DNA from 2 places in the Aquitalea sp. S1-19 genome. Region 2 is predicted to be linked to the other one. Evidence: predicted binding sites of a transcription regulator. Region 2 holds the regulator's gene; the other holds the start of a gene.

Region 1 (9,779 bases), on a different contig from region 2:
CACCGCCGGTATCGGCTTCTTGTTCAAGAAGAACAAGGTGACCAGTCTGCATGGCCTGGGCTCGCTCAAGGGTCGCAGCGGCGAGAAGTGGCAGCTGGAAGTGAAAAACGGCGACACGGTCGATGCCATTGAAGCGACGCATGTGATTGTTGCCACCGGCTCCAGCGTGCGCCAGTTGCCGGGTGTCACTATCGACAACGTCACCGTGCTCGACAACGAAGGCGCGCTGAATGTAGATGCAGTGCCTGCCCGTCTGGGCGTGATCGGTGCCGGTGTGATCGGTCTGGAAATGGGCTCGGTGTGGAAGCGCGTCGGTGCCGACGTCACCATCCTTGAAGCCATGCCGACCTTCCTTGCTGCAGCCGACCAGCAAATTGCCAAGGAAGCCTTCAAGACGCTGACCAAAAACACCGGGCTGGATATCAAGCTGGGCGTGAAGATAGGCGAGATCAAGAATCTGGGTGACAAGGTCAGTGTGGCCTATGAAGTCGGCGGCGAAGCGACGGTAGCCGAATTCGACAAGCTGATCGTCTCCATCGGCCGCGTGCCTAATACCAGCGGCCTGGGTGCCGACGCAGTCGGCTTGCAGCTGGACGAGCGCGGCTTCGTGGTGGTGGACGACAACTGCCACACCAATTTGCCGAATGTGTGGGCGATTGGCGATGTGGTGCGCGGCCCTATGCTGGCGCACAAGGCGTCCGAAGAGGGTGTAGCGGTGGCCGAGCGTATCGCCGGCCAGAAGCCGCATGTCGACTTTAACGTGATCCCTTGGGTGATTTACACCAGTCCGGAAATCGCCTGGGTCGGCAAGACCGAAGAGCAACTCAAGGCCGCAGGCATCGAGTACAAGAAGGGTTCTTCCGGCTTTGCCGCCAACGGTCGCGCGCTGGGCCTGGGTCAGGCACAAGGCACGGTCAAGATCCTGGCCTGTGCCAAGACCGACCGCATCCTCGGTCTGCACATGATCGGGCCTATGGTGTCCGAGCTGGTGACCGAAGGCGTGGTGTCCATGGAATTCAAGGCGGCCAGCGAAGATCTGGCGCGCATTATCCATGCCCATCCGTCCTTGTCCGAAGTGGTGCACGAAGCGGCGCTGGCCGTTGACAAGCGCGCACTGCACGGTTGATTGAATCCGGCCGGCTCTTCGGGGCTGGTCTTATGAAAGTGCCTGATGGAGTTGATTGCCAACGCAGTCATGCTGGGCGTGCTGATGCTGGTGGCAGCCTTGATGTGGCTAGTGAAAATCGGCTTTGATGAGGCCGGTGTATTCGACCGTATGCGGGGGATCAAGCTGTTTCTGGCTGGTGCGACCTTCCCCGTTTCGGTCTATGTCATGTCGGGCGCTGCAAGGCGGCGCCTGAAATGGCCTGTGTTGCTGGCGTGTGTGGGCGGTCTGTTGCTGATTGCCATCCGTGTACGTTACGCCGCGCCCTGATTTCCCGTAGCGAAGCCCAGGCTCTAAGGCGCAAGCTTTAGGGCAAAAAATCAGGATGGCTCATGAAGGCCGTCCGATTTCCAATAAAAGGAAACCATAAATGAACCTGCACGAATACCAAGCGAAAGAGCTGCTGGCCCGTTACGGCCTGCCGGTACAAAAAGGCATTCTGGCCGCTACGGCTGAAGAAGCTGCCGCTGCCTACGATGCGCTGGGCGGCAAGTTTGCCGTGGTCAAGGCCCAGGTGCATGCCGGTGGTCGTGGCAAGGCAGGTGGCGTGAAAGTGGTGAAAAGCCGCGAAGAAGCCGCTGCCGAAGCTGCGCGCCTGATCGGCACCAATCTGGTGACCTACCAGACCGACGCCGCCGGCCAGCCGGTGCATTCGGTACTGGTGTGCGAAGACATGTACCCGGTTGAGCGCGAACTGTATCTGGGTGCCGTGGTTGACCGTGGCAGCCAGCGCGTGGTGTTTATGGTCTCCACCGAAGGCGGTGTCGAGATTGAAAAAGTCGCTGAAGAAACCCCGGAAAAAATCATCAAGGTCGAAGTCGATCCGCTGGTTGGCATGCAGCCATTCCAGGCTCGCGATTGCGCCTTTGCGCTGGGCCTGAAGGGCGCGCAAATTGCGGCATTCAGCAAGCTGATGCTGGGCGCGTACGACGCGTTTATGGAAAACGACTTTGCCCTGTTCGAAGTGAACCCGCTGGCGCTGCGCGAAAATGGCGAACTGGCTTGCGTGGACGGCAAGATCAACCTCGACTCCAACGCGCTGTACCGCCACCCGGAACTGCTGGCGATGCGCGACAAGAGCCAGGAGAACGAGCGCGAAGTGAAAGCGTCCGAGTTCGACCTTAACTATGTGGCGCTGGAAGGCAATATCGGCTGCATGGTGAACGGTGCGGGCCTGGCGATGGCCACCATGGACATCATCAAGCTCAAGGGCGGCCAGCCAGCCAACTTCCTCGATGTAGGCGGTGGTGCCACCAAGGAGCGCGTGGTTGAAGCGTTCAAGCTGATTCTGGCCGACAGCTCGGTCAAGGGCGTGCTGATCAATATCTTCGGCGGCATCGTGCGTTGCGACATGATCGCCGAAGCCATTATCGCAGCCGTGAAGGAAGTCAATGTCACGGTACCGGTGGTGGTGCGTCTGGAAGGCAATAATGCCGAACTGGGTGCCAAGATCCTGGAAGAGTCCGGTCTCAAGCTGACTTCGGCCCAAGGCCTGAACGACGCGGCCGAGAAGATTGTTGCCGCCGTAGCTGCTCTGTAATCACCCGCACCGAACAAGGATATCAAGATGAGCGTTCTCGTAAATAAAGACACGAAGGTGCTGGTGCAGGGCTTTACCGGCAAAAACGGCACTTTCCACGCCGAGCAGGCGCTGAAAGTCGGCACCAAGGTGGTGGGCGGTGTGACCCCGGGCAAGGGCGGTTCCGAGCATCTGGGTCTGCCAGTGTTCAACACCATGAAGGATGCCGTACGTGAAACCCAGGCGGATGCCTCGGTTATCTATGTACCGGCAGCTTTTGCCAAGGATTCCATCCTTGAAGCCGTCGCTTCCGGCGTGAAGCTGATTGTCTGCATCACCGAAGGCGTGCCGACACTGGACATGCTGTATGTGAAAAAAGCCGTCGACGAAGCAGGCGTGCGCCTGATCGGCCCGAACTGCCCAGGCATCATCACCCCGGGCGAGTGCAAGATCGGCATCATGCCATGGCACATCCACAACCCGGGTCGTATCGGCATCGTCAGCCGCTCCGGCACGCTGACCTATGAAGCCGTAGCGCAGACCACCGCTCTGGGTCTGGGCCAGTCGACCTGTATCGGTATCGGTGGCGACCCTATCCCGGGTCTGTCGCATATCGATGCGCTCAAACTGTTCCAGGATGATCCGGATACCGACGCCATCGTAATGATCGGTGAAATCGGTGGTTCGGCCGAAGAAGAAGCGGCCGAATTTGCCAAGTCCTATGTGACCAAGCCGGTTGTTGGCTATATCGCTGGCGTGACCGCCCCTAAAGGCAAGCGCATGGGCCACGCCGGTGCCATCATCTCCGGCGGCAAGGGCACGGCCGAAGAGAAGTTCAAGGCTTTCGAGAAAGCCGGCATCGCCTATACCCGCAGCCCGGCCGAGATCGGCAAGACCATGTACGAGCTGCTCAAAAGCAAGAACATGATCTGATAGATCGTCTTGTCAAAACCAGAAGCCGCCCGGGTAAACCGGGCGGCTTTTTTCATGTTCTTAGCTGTCGGTCCACGCGCAAAACCACCTCGCGTGCCAGCGAAGGCGAGGTGGTCCACTTGCCGCCGAACACCGACAGCAAGCGGCCCTGCGTAATCAGTGCATGTTCGCGTTGCGCGCGGTTGGGGTCGCGTGCGCTTTTCAGTAGCGGCCTTATACCGGCATAACGCCGGCAAATCTCGTTTTCACTTGCCGGCGGGAAGTAGTCGTTATAAAGCCTCAGCAGATAGATGGCCTCGGCATCGCTGCACGCGACAGGCGCATCGGGCGCTTGCCGCTGTTCGGTGGTGCCGATCAGGGTTTGTCCTTGCCAGGGCAGGACAAACACCACCCGCCGCTCGCCCGCTACTTCCAGCAGATAGCCTTGCGACAAGGGGCGATCGAGCACGATATGGCTGCCGCGCACCGTGTCCAGCATTAAGGGGCTGGCGATCTGGCTCTCTGTGAGTAAGCGCTCGGCCCACGGGCCGCAGGCATTGATGATGGCGTCAAACTGCAGATGCTGCCCGTCTAGCTGCAGGCTGCCATCGCAGTTGATCCTGCTGACGCGCGCATGTTCATTGAGGCTGACGCCTGCCGTACGGGCTTGTTTTGCTGCCCATAAGCCCAGTCTGGCATCGTCCATCTGCGCATCGTAGTAACGGTAGCCACCCAGCAGCTGGTGCGGGCAAAGCCGGTCGCCGTTTTGCAATAGGGCAGCGGGCGGCACAAATGCATGACGGGGCAGGGCGGAATGCCCGGCCAGGTGGTCATAAAGCCACAAGCCGGCCTTGAGCTGCCAGCGCGCGCGGCGAGCGTGGCGATAGAGCGGCAGGCAGATAGCCAGCGGGCTGGCCAGTTTGCTGTCTTGTGCCAGCCACCAGTCGCGGTCGGCCAGCGCACGTCGCACCAGCGAAATCTCGCCGTTTTCCAGATAGCGTAGTCCGCCGTGCAGCAGCTTGGACGAGGCCTGGCTTGTGTGGGAAATCAGCGTATCGCGTTCGAACAGGGTGACCGTGTGGCCTGCGCGCGCCAGCGCCCATGCGCTCATCACGCCATTGATGCCACCACCAATCACGGCAATTGCCGGCATGTTCTCCTCCACAGGCAATAAGGCGGCGCTTTTCCTGTCGCAAGCGCGAGGGATTGGCCGGGGCTTGATCTTGATCAAGTTGACATTTCGCGTGCCAATTTAATCTTAATGCATATTTTGTGAGCGAGCCGGGAGGAAAGTCAGATGGAACTGTGGACGCTGTTATTGTCGGATAATGTGGGCCGGGCGAGTCTGGCTGTGATCGGGGCAACGACCGTGATCGTATGCGTGCTGATCGGAATTATGATCAAGCGTGCGCGTAGCGCCAAGGGCTAAACGGATACTGGACGCTTCGGCGTCCAGATGCTTTTTGCTCAGGGTTGTTTGTGCGGCTTTTCTGTGAGGAAGGCAAGCAGATAGATGGCGGCGGGAATGCCTGAGAATAGCAGGACGGCCTGACCGGTTTCCCCCTGTATCTGGCTGGCGATAAAGCCAAGATCCAGAGCGGCAAACAAAAATGCCAGTAACCAGTTGGCGCGGCGCAAGGATTTGCCGTGTAGTTGCCAGTACCAGATAGGCCAGCAGATATGGGCGGCAACCAGCACGCCTAGTAACGCAGCCATCATGCTATCCCTCACTTTAATGACAAAGGTTAAGAGTTTTATATCAAATATGGCAAGTGATCGCAATTAATTGTTGCATTGAGCCGGCCTTACAGAATTAAGACTCTGCTGAAAACATGTCCAGTGATGTGGCAAGCAAATAGGTGGCGGCGGGGATGCCGGCAAACAGATAGGTGGTCGCTGCCGGGATGGAATGGTATTGCATGGCCATCAGTCCAAGTTCCAGCGTGCCGATGGCTAGTGCCAGTACATAATCGCTCGCACATAAACTGCGGCTGGCTAGCTGTTTACGCCAGACTGGCCAGCAGATATGTAGCGCAATCAGCAAACCAAGCACAATGGGCATCATGGTCACCTTGTCGCATCGCCCCCGCGCAAGCTTGTAGCGGGGGTAGCCGGATGGTTTATGTGTATGTGCTACAAATGGTATGACTAATGGGCGCCTATGTCTATTCGCTTGGTGGTAGGAAAAGCTAAAGCTAAAGCGTAGTGCAGGGCGAGGGTGCGTCTGGCTATGCGGGCAAATTTGCCGGGGACGACAGTGGGTGTCGTGCTGCAGTCAAGGCGCAGCTGGCATGGTGGTGCGGGAGAAGGCGGCGTACTGTGCACCGCCTTTTGTCCATTAAGGTTTGAATCCCATTTTTTCGGCCAAAGACCAGTTGCCCTTGCTGCTAAAAGGCAGGCTGGCAATGCCGTTCACATCGGTAATCTGTCCTTCCAGCTGGTAGGCGATGCCGCTATTCGGGCTGGCCAATGCATTGCCCAGTTGCTTGAGCCAGTCCGCTAGCGAGGTGTGCATTCTGACGGTGATGACACTGCTTGAGCGGGCCGGAATTTCAAACGGCTTGTTGCTCATCCCGTCTGCCAGCCTTTTGTCATCGACTTGCAACGCGAATTTCACACCCTTGCCCGACAGCGCAAAACTGTTGGGGTTGCTGATGCGCAGGCTGACATCGAAAGCTTGTTCAAATAGTGTACTTTTGCTGCTGGGCTTGATATCGACCAGACTGACCTTGGGCTTTTCCAGTCCCAGGGTCGAGCAGGCGCTCAGCAAGGTGAGCGTCAGTAGCAGTATCCAGCGTTTCATGATTTGTCCTTAGTAGGGGCCAGCACGCTGCGCGTGGTGTCGATCCAGGCGCGGGCGGCATGTGAGAGGTAGGCGCCGTTGCGCCAGATCAGCGCAAGATGCCACCTCAAATCGGGGTCGGCAAGTGCTATCAGGTCGAATTTGGCCGGATCCAGGCGCTGGGCGACCGAGTGTGGCAGCAAGGTAATGCCAAGGCGTGCGCCGACCAGTTCGGCCAGAAAGTCCCATTGTGCGCTCGTGCCGACAATATTCAGCGGCTTGTCCATCTGGCGGAAAGCGTTGGCAATGTGCGCGGTCAGGGTAAAGTCCGGCGGATAGAGTACAAAAGCCTGCTCGGTGAGCTCCGATAGCAAGACGGATTCCCGGCCATGCCAAGCCGAGTTGGCAGGCGCTACTAGGCAGAGCGGTTCGTTGACTACGGCCAGCGTGCTGAAATCGTCGGTATTGACCGGCAGTACGGCAATGCCGAGCTCGACCTCCCCTGAGCGTATCTGGCTTTCTACTGCCAGCGCCCCTGTTTCAACCAGCTTGAGTTCGATCTTGGGGTAGTGTTCGCGAAAGCGGCTGACAACAGGGGCAAAGTAGGCCGCGCCCACCATGGGCGGCAAGCCGAATACCAGTTCGCCGGATTTGAGTTCAGACAGGTCAATTAGCTCGCGTTTGAGCAACTGCATGCTGTGCAGCATGTCTTCGGCGCGGGCAAGCGTCACCTTGCCGGCATCTGTCAGCGTGATGCTTTTCCCCTGTCGCAGCAATAGTGGTGTTCCCAGCTCATCTTCCAGTTGGCGCACCATTTTGCTGATGGTGGGCTGGGTGACAAACAGGCTGTCGGCAGCACGGGTAAAGCTTTGTTCGCGTACCACCGCGGCAAAGTAACGTAAGGCACGAATATCCATGCATTCCTTTCTGGAATGTTTATTGTTAGTTTAATTCATTTTATCTATTTGTAGACCGCGCATACACTGGATAGTTCAGTCCACTCGACAGTATAACGACCATGGTCCCCGCGCTTAAAAAAACGCTATGCACGGTATGGCAAGTTGCCTTGCTTTCCTTATGGTGGTGGTGTGCTCAGGCTTTGTGCGAGCGCTTTATGCCGGCGCTGCCCGGTGGCGTGTTGGGGCTTGTACTGCTGTTTCTGGCCTTGCAAGCTAGGTGGCTGTCTGTGAGTTGGGTGGAGCAAGGCTCGCGCTGGCTATTGGCCGAGATGTTGCTGTTTTTCATCCCCGCGGTGGTGGCGGTGGTGCAGTTTACCGCGCTGTTCGAGCAGAATGGGATACGCATTATGGCGGTGATCGTGCTGTCGACCGCATGCGTGATGCTGTCAACCGCGCTGGTCGTTGATCGCTGTTACCGCTTGCTGCGCTTCAGGCATTTGCGTGCCAAGCGGGAGGAGGGCGCGCTATGTTTGCGCTAAGTTCGGTGTTGTGCCTGCTGGTGACGCTGCTGCTGTATGTATTAGTTAAGCACTTGCACCTGCGCCTGAAGCGCTGGTGGTCTGCGCCTATTTTTCTGGTGCCGGTATTGCTGGTGTCTTTGCTTTTGCTGTGCGACATACCCTTTGCCCACTATTGGCAGGATACACGCTATCTGACCTGGCTATTGGGACCGGCGACCGTAGCCTTCGCGATCCCCATCTATCAGCAACGTGCACTGATTCGCGCTAACTGGATCACCTTGCTTGCTGGTGTACTTACCGGCATCGTGGTCGGCGTGGGCAGTTCGGTCTGGCTGGCGCATGCTTTTTCCCTACCGGAAACGGTGGTGCGCAGTCTGGCGCCGCGCTCGGTCAGTACGCCGTTTGCCCTGGCGAGTGCTGCTCATCTCGGGGCGAACCCGCAACTGGTGGCGATTTTTGTGGTAATAACCGGTGTGGTCGGCATGTCGTTGGGCGAGTTGCTGTTGCTGCTGTTTCGGGTGCGTAGCCCTTTGGCGCGCGGTGCCTTGTTTGGTGCGGCAGCCCATGGTGCGGGCACGGCCAAAGCCGGTGAAATCGGCGAGGAAGAAGGCGTGGTTGCCAGCCTGACCATGATGTTGTGCGGGGTGGCGATGGTGCTGCTGGCGCCTTTGATCGGTCTGTTGCTTTAAGCGCTGGAAGGTAAAAAAGCCGCCGCCCCCCTTGCCGGGAGCGGCGGCTTTTTGCGTAGAAAAGCGGACTTATTGTGGCTTGGGATTGATCAGGATTTCCACACGGCGGTTCTGGGCGCGCCCTGCTGCCGTGGCATTGCTGGCAACCGGGCTTTCCGGGCCATAACCCTGGGTTGCGATGCGGTTGCCGGCTACGCCATTGTTGCGCAGGATATTGGCCACCGATTGTGCGCGTTCACGCGACAGCTTCATATTGTAAGCCAGCGCACCGGTGCTGTCGGTATAGCCATTGACGGTGATGGTGGTTTCCGGGTACTGGTTGAGTACGCCGGCCACATCGGCGAGCGAGCGCTGTGCGCCGCTATTGAGCGAAGCGCTGTTAAGTGCAAAAGTGATGTTTTCCGGCATCACCAGTTTGATCTGGTCACCGACGCGGTTAACCTGAACCTGGGTGTTGGCCAGCTTGGCACGCAGTTCTTTTTCCTGATTGTCCATATATACGCCGACGCCGGCACCGAGGGCACCACAGGCCAGTGCCGCATTACGCGCGCCCTTGCTGCCGGAGACCAGTGCGCCGATGGCACCGCATACGGCCGCACCGCCCAAGCCGTAGGTTGCGGCTTTGTTCATTTCACTTTGGCCAGTCATCGGGTTGGTGGTACACGCGGTGAGGGCAAGAGCACCGGCTACGACGGTGGCGGTCAGGCGAAGAGACATTTTAGACATGGCGAGTTTCCTGTTTTTGTTGGAGAGGCGTTGCGGGAGAGGGCCAGAGTGTTTATCTGTCATGGCCTCTGATGACACGCTTGCTTTATGGTAGATAGCCCGCATTGCGCTTACCAGTGGCTTGTCACTGTATTTTGCGGCAGGATGTCGGGCTTTTCGTGTGATTGGACGCAATTGTCGTCCATTTGCATTATTTTTGCATTATAGAATGTGCTAATAATTGTTTCGGTCTTGTTGCCGGATCTGGAGTGGAAACCAAGATGGATGTTTTGATGGGGCAGCGCGAGCTGAGCATGACGGTGCTGATGACGCCGGATATGGCGAATTTTTCCGGCAATGTGCATGGCGGCTCTTTGCTCAAACTGCTGGATCAGGTGGCTTACGCCTGTGCCAGCCGCTATGCCGGCCATTACGCGGTGACGCTGTCGGTAGATCAGGTGCTGTTCAAGCAGCCCATTCATGTGGGCGAGTTGGTGACTTTTTTGGCCATGGTCAACTATGTGGGGCGTACGTCGATGGAGATAGGCATCAAGGTGATTGCCGAAAACATCCGTACCCGTGTCGTG
Region 2 (9,779 bases):
GGTAATGAAACCTTCGGTCTGTCGATAGGCGAAGTCGAGCAGTGCAACCGGCTGGTGACCATTGCCGGCAACCCGGATTATTTCTCGCTGAATCTGGCCATGGCGGTGCAGGTGATGTGTTACGAGCTGTTCAGTCACAGCGGTTTCGAGATGGACTATCTCAAACCCGCAGGCGAGCCGGCGACACTGGACGAGGTGGAAGGTTTGTGCGGCCATCTGGCGCAGGCGATGGACGATATCGGCTACTTCCGCCGCCGCAATAGCGAGCGCTTGATGCGGCGCATGCGCACCCTGTTTGGCCGTGCCGGCCTTGAGCGCGATGAAATCGATATCCTGCGCGGTTTTTGCAAGCAGATCGAGCGGGTGGCGGCCGAGCATGGCAAGATCGAACGCAGCTAGTTCCTTGCACCTGCCTTACGCGCATCCGGAAGTGCGCGATCTGGCTTTTTTGCTGTGTGCACCGCCTCCGGTGCATTTCGGCCCGCCTTGCCCGCGTGCCCGCCTGCTGGGGGCAGAGGGTCTGGCCTGTCTGGCTGAGCTGGATAGGGATCCTGCAGCCTTACTCTCTTGTCTGGCGGCGAGTCCGCGTTTGCGTCTGGGGCATTATGCCGAGCAGCTTTTGTTGTTCTGGTTTCACTTGCGGCCGCATATCGAGGTGGTCGCGCATGGCCTGGCCTTGCGTGATCAGGCGGGGCTGACGCTGGGTGAGTTTGATTTTTTGTTGCGTGTGAACGGCGAACCCTGGCATCTGGAGACTGCCAGCAAGTTCTATTTGCAAGCGCCGCAGGCGGGGAGCGTATTGATAGGGCCGGGGCTGAATGATGCCTGGCCGCTCAAAGCGCATAAACTCACGCAGCAACTGGCGTTGTCGGATCATGCTTGTGCACAGGGGCTGTTGCCTGCCGATTTTTCCGCTTGCCGGCGCGAACTGTTGCTGGCGGGCTGGTTTTTCTATCCGCCAGATTTTGTGCCGCTGGATGCGGGGCTGACGCGGGGCTGGTGTGCGCCGCTGGATGAAGCCTGGCCGCGCACGCATGCCGCTACGCGCTGGGTGCATCTGGCGCGCGAGCGCTGGCTGGCTCCTGCACAGGTACAGGAAGAAGATACGCAGGATGAGGCCGGATTGCGCCAGCACTTGCAAATGGTAGCGTCACCGCAACTGCTGGCCGAGCTTAAGCAGGACAGCGACGGGGTCTGGGGCGAAGTGGCGCGCGGTTTTGTGATGCCGGCTTCCTGGCCGGATGCCGCGCGACTGGACGCATTACTGGCGCGGGTATGAGCTGGGGGGCGGTGATGGCTTGCCTTTAATCAGGCAAAGCCATCACTTAATGGCTTTGCGCGTGGATGCAGCCCGAGATCAGGTTCTTCAGCTCATCGGTCTGGTATAGCTGGATATGCTTGTGGTCGACCTTGATCCAGCCTTGCTGCTGGAATTTGGACAAGGTACGGCTGACCGTCTCCAGCTTAAGACCGAGGAAGCTGCCGATTTCTTCGCGACTCATGCGCAGGATAAAGTCGTTGGCGGCAAAGCCACGGGTAGCCAGACGCGAGGAGACATTCAGCAAGAATGCCGCCAGACGTTCGTCGGCTTTCATATTGCCCAGTAACAGCATAATGCTCTGGTCGCGTACGATCTCGCGGCTCATCAGGCGATAGAAATGATGCTGCAGGCTGGGACTGTCGCGGCTCAGGCTTTGCATGCGGGTAAATGGCAGCTCGCAAACTTCGCTGTCTTCCAGCGCTATCGCGTCACAGCCGTGGACATTGGCCGAAATGCCATCCATACCCAAGAGCTCCCCCGACATGTGAAAGCCGGTGACTTGTTCACGACCATCCTGGCTGGACATGCAGGTCTTGAAAAAGCCGGTACGTATGGCAAACAGCGATTTGAATGCTTCACCGCTGCGGAACATGTACTCGCCGCGCTTGAGGCGCCGGCTTTGACGGATCACGGCATCCAGCTGGGCAAGCTCGTCGCGGTTCAGCCCGACAGGTAGGCACAGTTCACGCAACGTGCAGTTAGAGCAGGAAACCTTGAGGGCGTGCAGATGACTGTTGTTCTGTTCTGGCATACGTAAGATTCAATGCTCTTTCAGGAGAAGCTTGACGCTTGTCAAAGCGGGGTAGACATAGCTGTGCGAATTTACCACTCTGCCAATAGATTGACCACCGGTATCGGACATTATGAGCGCCGCCCAAATTTTTTCGCCATCCCGTTTCGAGTTCGACCGCAAGCTAATAGAACAACTTGACGGCTCCGGCCCCAGATATACCTCCTACCCGACGGCGGATCGTTTTGGTCCGGCTTTTGGCGAAGCGGATTATCTGCGCGTGTTGAGTCAGCGCCGCATCGGTGCCAACCGCAAAGCCATATCATTATACGTGCATATTCCGTTTTGTAACACCGTTTGCTACTACTGCGGCTGTAACAAGATCATTACCAAGGATAAAGCGCGCGCCGATCTCTATCTCGATTACCTGGAAAAGGAAATCAAGCTGGTCACTGCCGCCATGGGCGGTCGCGAGCAACTGGTGCAGCTGCACTTCGGTGGCGGCACGCCGACCTTTTTGTCGGATGCGCAGCTGGAGCGGCTGATGGGCATGCTCAAGGCGCATTTCGACTTCAAGCCTGAAGGCGAGTATTCGATCGAGATCGATCCGCGCAAGGTCGGGCGCGAGACGGTCTTCAAACTGGCGGCGCTGGGCTTTAACCGTATGAGCGTCGGTATTCAGGATTTCGACCCTGCCGTGCAGCAGGCGGTGAACCGCGTGCAAAGCGAGGAAGAAACGCTGGCGGTGATTGCGGCGGCGCGCGAAGCCGGCTTCAAATCGGTGAGCGTGGATCTGATCTACGGCCTGCCGCTACAAACGCCGGCCTCGGTGGCGGCGACTTTGGCCAAGGTGATTGCTATTTCGCCGGATCGGGTGGCGCTTTATAACTATGCGCATCTGCCGACCGTGTTTATGCCGCAGCGCCGTATCAATGAAGCCGAGCTGCCCTCGGCTGCGGCCAAGCTGGATATCCTGCAAAGCTCGGTCAAACAACTGGCTGATGCCGGCTATGTGTTTATTGGCATGGACCACTTTGCCAAGCCTGAGGATGACTTGTCGCGCGCTCTGGCCGAAGGGCGTTTGCAGCGCAATTTCCAGGGCTATTCCACTCACGCCGATTGCGACATGATAGGCCTTGGCGTGTCCTCTATCGGCAAGGTGAGGGCCAGCTTTGTGCAGAGCGAGAAGGATATCGAGCAGTATTACGCAGCACTGGACGGCGGGCATTTGCCGGTGATGCGCGGCTATATGCTGGACAGCGATGATATCCTGCGCCGTGCCATTATCCAGGCGCTGATGTGCCGCTTCTCGCTGTCGGTGTCGGCGATAGAAGAGGTTTACGGCATTAATTTCCGTGAGTATTTTGCCGCCGAACTGCCGCAGCTGGAGACTTTGCAGCAGTTGGGACTGCTGAGTTTCGATGGCGATTTCATTATGGTCGAGCCGCGCGGACGTTTCCTGATCCGCAATATCGCCATGGTGTTCGACCGCCATTTGCGCGAGCGCAAGACGCAGGCGCGTTACTCCAAGACCATCTGACGGGTGTCATGCCTGATGTCTGCCGCCGGCTTTTGAGTCCGGCGGTTTTTTTTGTCCAGCCTTTGAGCAAGACGCTGGCGGCTTGCACTGAAAGTTGAATGTCATGTAGTCTGGTTTGGTGCTTTTACCGGATTTTTCCCATGACTTGCTGCCTTTTCCATCTGCCGGGCTTTGCCCATGATGTGATTTGCCTGCACCGCTTTTAGACTGACGAGGATACCGCCCATGCTACAGACCAAGTTCCTGCTTCCCGATAACGAGATTCCGACCCACTGGTACAACGTGGTGGCCGATATGCCAAGGCCACCCGAGCCGGTGCTGGGCCCAGATGGCCAGCCGCTCACCCCTGACGCGCTGTCTGCGATTTTTCCGCAGGCATTGATCGAACAGGAGGTCAGCCGTGAGCGCTGGATCGAAATTCCGCAAGAAGTCCGCGAGCTGTACCGTCTGTGGCGTCCGACCGCCTTGGTGCGCGCGCGCCGGTTGGAAGAGGCATTGGGTACGCCGGCCAAGATATTTTTCAAGTACGAGGGCGCAAGTCCGGCCGGGTCGCACAAGCTGAACTCGGCCATCCCGCAGGCGTATTACAACAAGCAAGAGGGCATTACCCGGCTGACCACCGAAACCGGCGCCGGGCAATGGGGGAGCTCCTTGTCGCTGGCCGGCGAGATGTTTGGTATTGATGTCCGTATCTATATGGTCAATGTCAGCTACCAGCAAAAGCCGTTCCGCCGCTCGATGATGCAGACCTGGGGCGGCGAGGTGCTGGCCAGCCCGAGCAGCCTGACCACGGCCGGCCGCGCAGCATTGGCCGAGAATCCTGACAATCCCGGCTCCTTGGGGCTGGCGATTGCCGAGGCGGTCGAAGAGGCAGCCAGCCGCCCGGATACGCACTATGCGCTGGGTTCGGCCTTGAACCATGTCTTGCTGCACCAGACCGTGATCGGGCTGGAGGCGCGCAAGCAGTTCGAACTGGCCGGCACCTGGCCCGACATGATTTTTGCGCCTTGCGGGGGCGGCTCCAACTTTGGCGGCGTGGCTTTCCCGTTCTTTGCCGACAATGCGGCAGGGCGCAAGCAGGTTCGTCTGGTGGCGGTGGAGCCCAGCTCTTGCCCCAGCCTGACCCGTGGCCATTATGCTTATGATTTTGGCGATTCGGTCGGCCTGACGCCGCTGATGAAGCAGTACACGTTGGGGCATGACTTTATGCCGCCATCCATCCATGCCGGGGGCTTGCGTTATCATGGCGCCAGCAGTCTGGTGTCCCAGCTTTTCCATGAGGGGCTGATCGAGGCTGTTTCCGTGCCGCAGCTGGCGACCTTTGAGGCGGGCGTTGCTTTTGCCCGCGCCGAGGGACTTATTCCGGCTCCCGAGTCTTGCCATGCCATCCGCGCCTGTATCGATGAGGCTTTGCGCTGCAAGGAAAGCGGCGAAGAGAAAACGCTGTTCTTCAATCTGTCAGGCCATGGCCACTTCGATATGGCAAGTTACGACAAGTATTTGAGCGGTGCGCTCGAGGACTACGAGTATCCGCAGGAGGCGATTGCTGCGGCCCTGGCCCGTTTGCCACAGATTACGGCCTGATCTGCGTCTGCCATGGAAAACGGCCGGTTTGACCGGCCGTTTGCTTTTGTTTCCGCCAGAACTCAGGGCTGGCGTGCCAGTGTATTGATGCCTTGGGCACGGGAGCGTGTCAGGGCAAGATCAAGGCGGGAGAGCAGGTGTTTGTGTGAGCTTTCGCCCTTGCGTAAGGATGACAAGCCGACACAGGCGGCGGCCGAGCGGTTTTCACCGGCGACCTGAAATTGTTGGTGGCTCAGGCTGGCGATCAGACGCCGTGCGGCGCGGGTCGCACCTTGCATCTGGGTATAGGGCAAAACCAGCAGCAGACAGCCATCTTCGCGCCGGGCAATCAGGTCGCAGTCACGGGCGCTTTGCATGCACAAGCTGCCGGTCATGCGGCGTATATAGCCTGCGGTATCGCTATCCAGCTCATGATTGAAGCTGGGTATGCCTTCAATGGAAATCAGCAGCGCAGACAGTGAATGGCCGTAACGGTTGGCGCGGCCGACTTCATGGGCCAGCCCGGACAAAAGTGCCGGCATGCCAAGTACGCCACTGAGGTAATCATCGGCATCGGTGATGCGCGGCTCATGCTTGAGCTCCTTGGCTAGCTTGAGCACGCGTTCGCAGACCTGCCGTTCGCTTTCCAGCAGGCGGCCCATCATCAGGGTTTCACTGCGGTCGGAAAAGCTGATGGCCAGAACCGGACGCAGAAAATCGACTTCCCGTAATGATAATTGGGCGCTGAACTGATGGCCGCCTTTGGCCTTGAGGACCAGTTCTTCGTTGTACAGCATGCCTTGCTGCGCGAGACGGGCCATTAAGCTTGCTTCATCGCCCGGATCGGCCAGATGGCCGAAAAACGGCTGACCGATGAGGTCAGCACGCGGGATACCCAGTAAGATGGCGGCTAGCTGGTTGGCGGCAAATATTTTGCCATCAGCCGGCGTTACCAGCACCAGAGCGCCCTGTACAGTATCGATCAGGGCTTGAAATGCGCGTTCGTCTGCCAGCATGCTTAATTCCTCCTGTCATTTTGGTAGTCTAGACTGTGCAGTAATGTTTGCAGGAGAAGTAACGGGTATGTTGATGGACTGTAGTGTTGAAGGGACAAGCGGAATCCCTATGGAGATATCGTTGCTGTTTCCGCTTTTTGCTCAGTGGCCCGCCGAAGAGCGCCGGGCCTTGCTGTCACAAGGGCGTGCGGTGGCGTTTGCTGCAGGCAGCGACATTATTTCCATACAGCAAACCGTACATGAGGTGTTGTTTGTCACTCACGGGCTGATGACGGCTTATACGCCGGGCAAACGTGCGGGCCGCCCCTTCTGCTACGGTTATATTGTGCCCGGCGACATTATCGGTTTGCATGCCTTGTTCGAGCCGCGACCTTTCGGCGTGGCGGTACAGGCGCTACGCGACACGCGTGGTTTTAGCCTGCCGCTGGATGTTTTGGTGCAGGCGCTGGATGCCAAGCCACAGGCCTGGCGCTCGATTGCCGAATTGATGACTCATGCCGTGCACCATTTGCTGAATTTTGTTTCCATGCTGTCCGAACCGGATGGCTATAGCCGGCTCAAGCGGGTGCTGGAAGCGCTGGAGCAGCATGCGCAAGCGCACCCGGCTGCGCCGGGTTTGCATTTGACCCAGCGTGAACTGGGGGAGCGTATAGGACTGAGCCGGGAGATGGTCAACCGCATGCTCAAGGCGCTGCGTACCGGCGGTTATATCCAGCTGAATGAAGAGGGCGGGATCGTCATTGCCAAGCCCTTGCCCGAACGCTTTTAAGTCGTGATGTGTGCTTTCGCACAGGGCATTGTTAAATAAGCAATGGCTGTTTTAGAATGCGCACCAATGAATTTCGGAGGGTTTGCGACATGAGTAAGGCTTTTATTCGCACCATCGTGCTGGCTGCGACCGTGGCCGCACTGGCCGTTCCTGCTTCTGCTCACGCTTATAAGCGCAGTGATCGTACCAAGAATGCAGCCATCCTTGGTGCCGGTGTCGGTCTGCTGAGCGGCAACGGCATCAAGGGTGCCATTGGTGGTGCCGTGATTGGCGGCGGTGTTGGTGCACTGACCGAAAATGGCCGCAAGGGCCGCAAGGCTGTCAAGGGTGCCAAAAAAGGCGCGGTACTGGGCGCAGGCTTGGGCTTGCTGTCGGGTAATGGTATTGACGGCGCGATCAAGGGCGCGGTTGTCGGTGGGGCCGGTGGCGCCATTCTTGGCCGTTACAACTGATCACACACTGAATATTTAGGATGGATGACAAGATGAAAAAACTGGCTATTATCGCTGCCTTGCTGACCAGCTCCGCTGCCTGGGCTGCGGCTCCTGCACCTGCAGCTCCTGGCGGTCTTTCCGCTGACTACATGATCACCTGCTCCGAAGCCAATGAAGAAGCCAAGACCGATGCCGGTTTTGTCTCCGCTCTGGTCGCCAGCATGGGGAACGCCAGCGTGGAAGCGCGCAATCTGAAAATCACCCCGTCCAAGGATCTGGATGCCAAGGTGGTCAAGGCGATGGGCGCGGTCTGCAAGAAAGACCCGGACGGCTTGCTGCTCAATGCCGTCGACAGCGCCATGCGCTCGGTGGCCTCCAAGTAAGCTTGCCTTGCTTCGTCATACCTGCCAAGCCCGCATCTGCGGGCTTTTTGCTTGTTGGTGCCTTGCCTATAGCGGCCAGTCCGGTGCGGGCAAGGTGGAAAAGACTTCGCGTAGTCCTTTGCTCCAGGCCTGACGCAAGACGCTGAAGTATGGATCTTTTTCAGCTAGCCTGACCGGCGCTAGCGGCGCCGCGTCATCGGGGCGTAGCCAGACCAGATCAATCGGTGCGCCGACCGACAGGTTAGAGCGCATGGTCGAGTCAAGCGAGATCAGCGCGCACTGGATGGCCTGCGCCAGTGGCGTGTCGTAGTCCAGTACGCGGTCGAGTATGGGTTTACCGTATTTGGCCTCACCGATCTGGAAGTAGGGTGTATCGCGGCTGGCTTCGATGAAATTGCCTTGCGGGTAGATATGGAACAGGCGCATGGCTTCGCCCTCAACCTGGCCGCCGAGCAGGAAGTGACTGGAAAAGTCGATGGACGAAGCCGGGTCGGCATCGCGTGCGACCACCTCGCGCAAGGTCGCGCCGACCATGGCGGCCGCATCATACAGTGATGCAACCTGCAGCAGGTTGCGTGCCGGCTCGTGATGGCGGCAGGACAACTCCAGCAGGCTGGCCACACTCTGGCTGGTGGCGAGGTTGCCGGACGAGAGCAGCACCATGCGCGCCTGCCCCGGTTTTTCAAATACCCGCATCTTGCGAAAAGTCGCGACATGGTCGACGCCGGCATTGGTGCGGGTGTCGGATGCGAATACCAGGCCTTGGGCCAGGCGGATTGCAACGCAATAAGTCATGTAAGCCTTTGTCTGTGTCGTGCCAGCTCAGCTCTCGATGAGCTGGACGTCGGCGCGGGTAGTGTGGACTTCCTGTCCGCCGCCCAGGCGCACGCCGCGTACCGGGCATGCATCCAGATAATCCAGCCCACAAGCGAGTTTGAGGTGGTGTGCGTCGGGTGCGCGGGCGTTGCTGACATCGAAGCCATGCCAGGCATGGTCCAGCCAGACTTCGGCCCAGGCATGGCTGGCGGCATGTTCTTCGTTTTCGTTCAGCAGATAGCCGCTGACATAGCGCGCCGGCAGGCCGAGGATGCGGCAGGCGGTGATAAAAACCTGGGTATGGTCCTGACACACACCGGCACCCAGTGCCAGCGCCTGATCTGCCGCTGTATGCACCTGGGTCGCACCCGGCGTGTAGGGCATGGCCTCGAGCACCTTGCGCCCCAGTTGCTCGAGCAAGCTGCCCTTGCCTGCGCTGGCATGCGCCAGCTCGGTAATGGCGACGCTGGCGGTGGTCAGCGCCGTATGGCGCAGGAAGACCCGTATATCCAGCATGCCGGGCAGGACGCAGGGGGTACGCTCTTGCGTCTCGACTTCTCCGCTGGCCAGCAGCCGGATGGTGTCGTGTGTGCCTTCCAGCATCATCAGGTGGTAGCGGTTGCCGTAGCCGTCGATGCCCGAGGTGGCGGCAGCGGGCAAATCCAGCTGCCAGTGGCGCACCGTCTGGTATGGGTCATCTGCGGGCGTCAGGCGTAGCAGCTGTGCGCTACGCAGGGCCGGCTCGGCATAGTGGTAATGCGTTACATGGCGGATGGACAGTCTCATTACGCGGCCTCCAGATAGGCCTGTTGTACCAGCGCCCCCAGACGGGTGATATCGGCGAGCATCTTGTCCAGATAGTCGTGCAGCCCGGTCTCGAACACTTCGTCAACGCTGGTGTAGGCCTGTGCCGCCCGCAGTTCGGCTGCCAGGCGTTTGGCGGCGCGGCCGTTGTCGCCCTCGATGCGCGAGAGCCACTTGTAAGTCTCGTCAAAGCAGGCTCTGAGGCTGCGCGGCATATCGGGCCTGAGCAGCAGCAGTTCGGCCACGCGCCGGCCCGACGGCGCATCGCGATAGAGGGCATGGTAGGCCTCGAAGGCGCCGACCGCACGCAGCAGGGCGCTCCAGGCGTAGTAGTCCGCGCTGTCGCTATCGCCTAACAGCTGGCTCTTCACATCTAAGAGGCGGGCGGTATTGTCGGCGCGCT

What was found. The regulator FNR, encoded in region 2, switches genes on or off when oxygen is low (the NO sensors DNR and NnrR bind a similar motif). The targets are predictions, from matches to a motif close to TTGATNNNNATCAA.
Region 1: EGI20_RS01905 (DUF3149 domain-containing protein) is a predicted target of FNR. The motif match lies at 4,814-4,827, and genes of this name have one in related genera.

What each region holds. Positions count from the first base shown of each region.
Region 1 is NZ_RJTZ01000007.1:9,884-19,662, reverse strand. It holds gene lpdA (dihydrolipoyl dehydrogenase) at 1-1,126, shown strand, start outside; gene EGI20_RS01925 (hypothetical protein) at 1,172-1,435, shown strand; gene sucC (ADP-forming succinate--CoA ligase subunit beta) at 1,536-2,705, shown strand; gene sucD (succinate--CoA ligase subunit alpha) at 2,733-3,617, shown strand; gene EGI20_RS01910 (glycerol-3-phosphate dehydrogenase/oxidase) at 3,670-4,749, opposite strand; gene EGI20_RS01905 (DUF3149 domain-containing protein) at 4,894-5,025, shown strand; gene EGI20_RS01900 (hypothetical protein) at 5,064-5,312, opposite strand; gene EGI20_RS01895 (hypothetical protein) at 5,410-5,658, opposite strand; gene EGI20_RS01890 (LEA/WHy family protein) at 5,935-6,399, opposite strand; gene EGI20_RS01885 (LysR family transcriptional regulator) at 6,396-7,295, opposite strand; gene EGI20_RS01880 (CidA/LrgA family protein) at 7,397-7,816, shown strand; gene EGI20_RS01875 (LrgB family protein) at 7,804-8,487, shown strand; gene EGI20_RS01870 (YiaD family glycine zipper/OmpA-like lipoprotein) at 8,557-9,213, opposite strand; gene EGI20_RS01865 (acyl-CoA thioesterase) at 9,474-9,779, shown strand, end outside.
Region 2 is NZ_RJTZ01000046.1:1,589-11,367, reverse strand. It holds gene EGI20_RS08735 (RNA methyltransferase) at 1-399, shown strand, start outside; gene EGI20_RS08730 (DUF1853 family protein) at 377-1,279, shown strand; gene fnr (fumarate/nitrate reduction transcriptional regulator Fnr) at 1,326-2,072, opposite strand; gene hemN (oxygen-independent coproporphyrinogen III oxidase) at 2,185-3,591, shown strand; gene EGI20_RS08715 (hypothetical protein) at 3,693-3,818, opposite strand; gene EGI20_RS08710 (TrpB-like pyridoxal phosphate-dependent enzyme) at 3,817-5,175, shown strand; gene EGI20_RS08705 (GGDEF domain-containing protein) at 5,238-6,170, opposite strand; gene EGI20_RS08700 (Crp/Fnr family transcriptional regulator) at 6,280-6,939, shown strand; gene EGI20_RS08695 (YMGG-like glycine zipper-containing protein) at 7,029-7,391, shown strand; gene EGI20_RS08690 (YmgD family protein) at 7,424-7,756, shown strand; gene EGI20_RS08685 (proteasome-type protease) at 7,823-8,551, opposite strand; gene EGI20_RS08680 (transglutaminase family protein) at 8,579-9,358, opposite strand; gene EGI20_RS08675 (alpha-E domain-containing protein) at 9,358-9,779, opposite strand, start outside.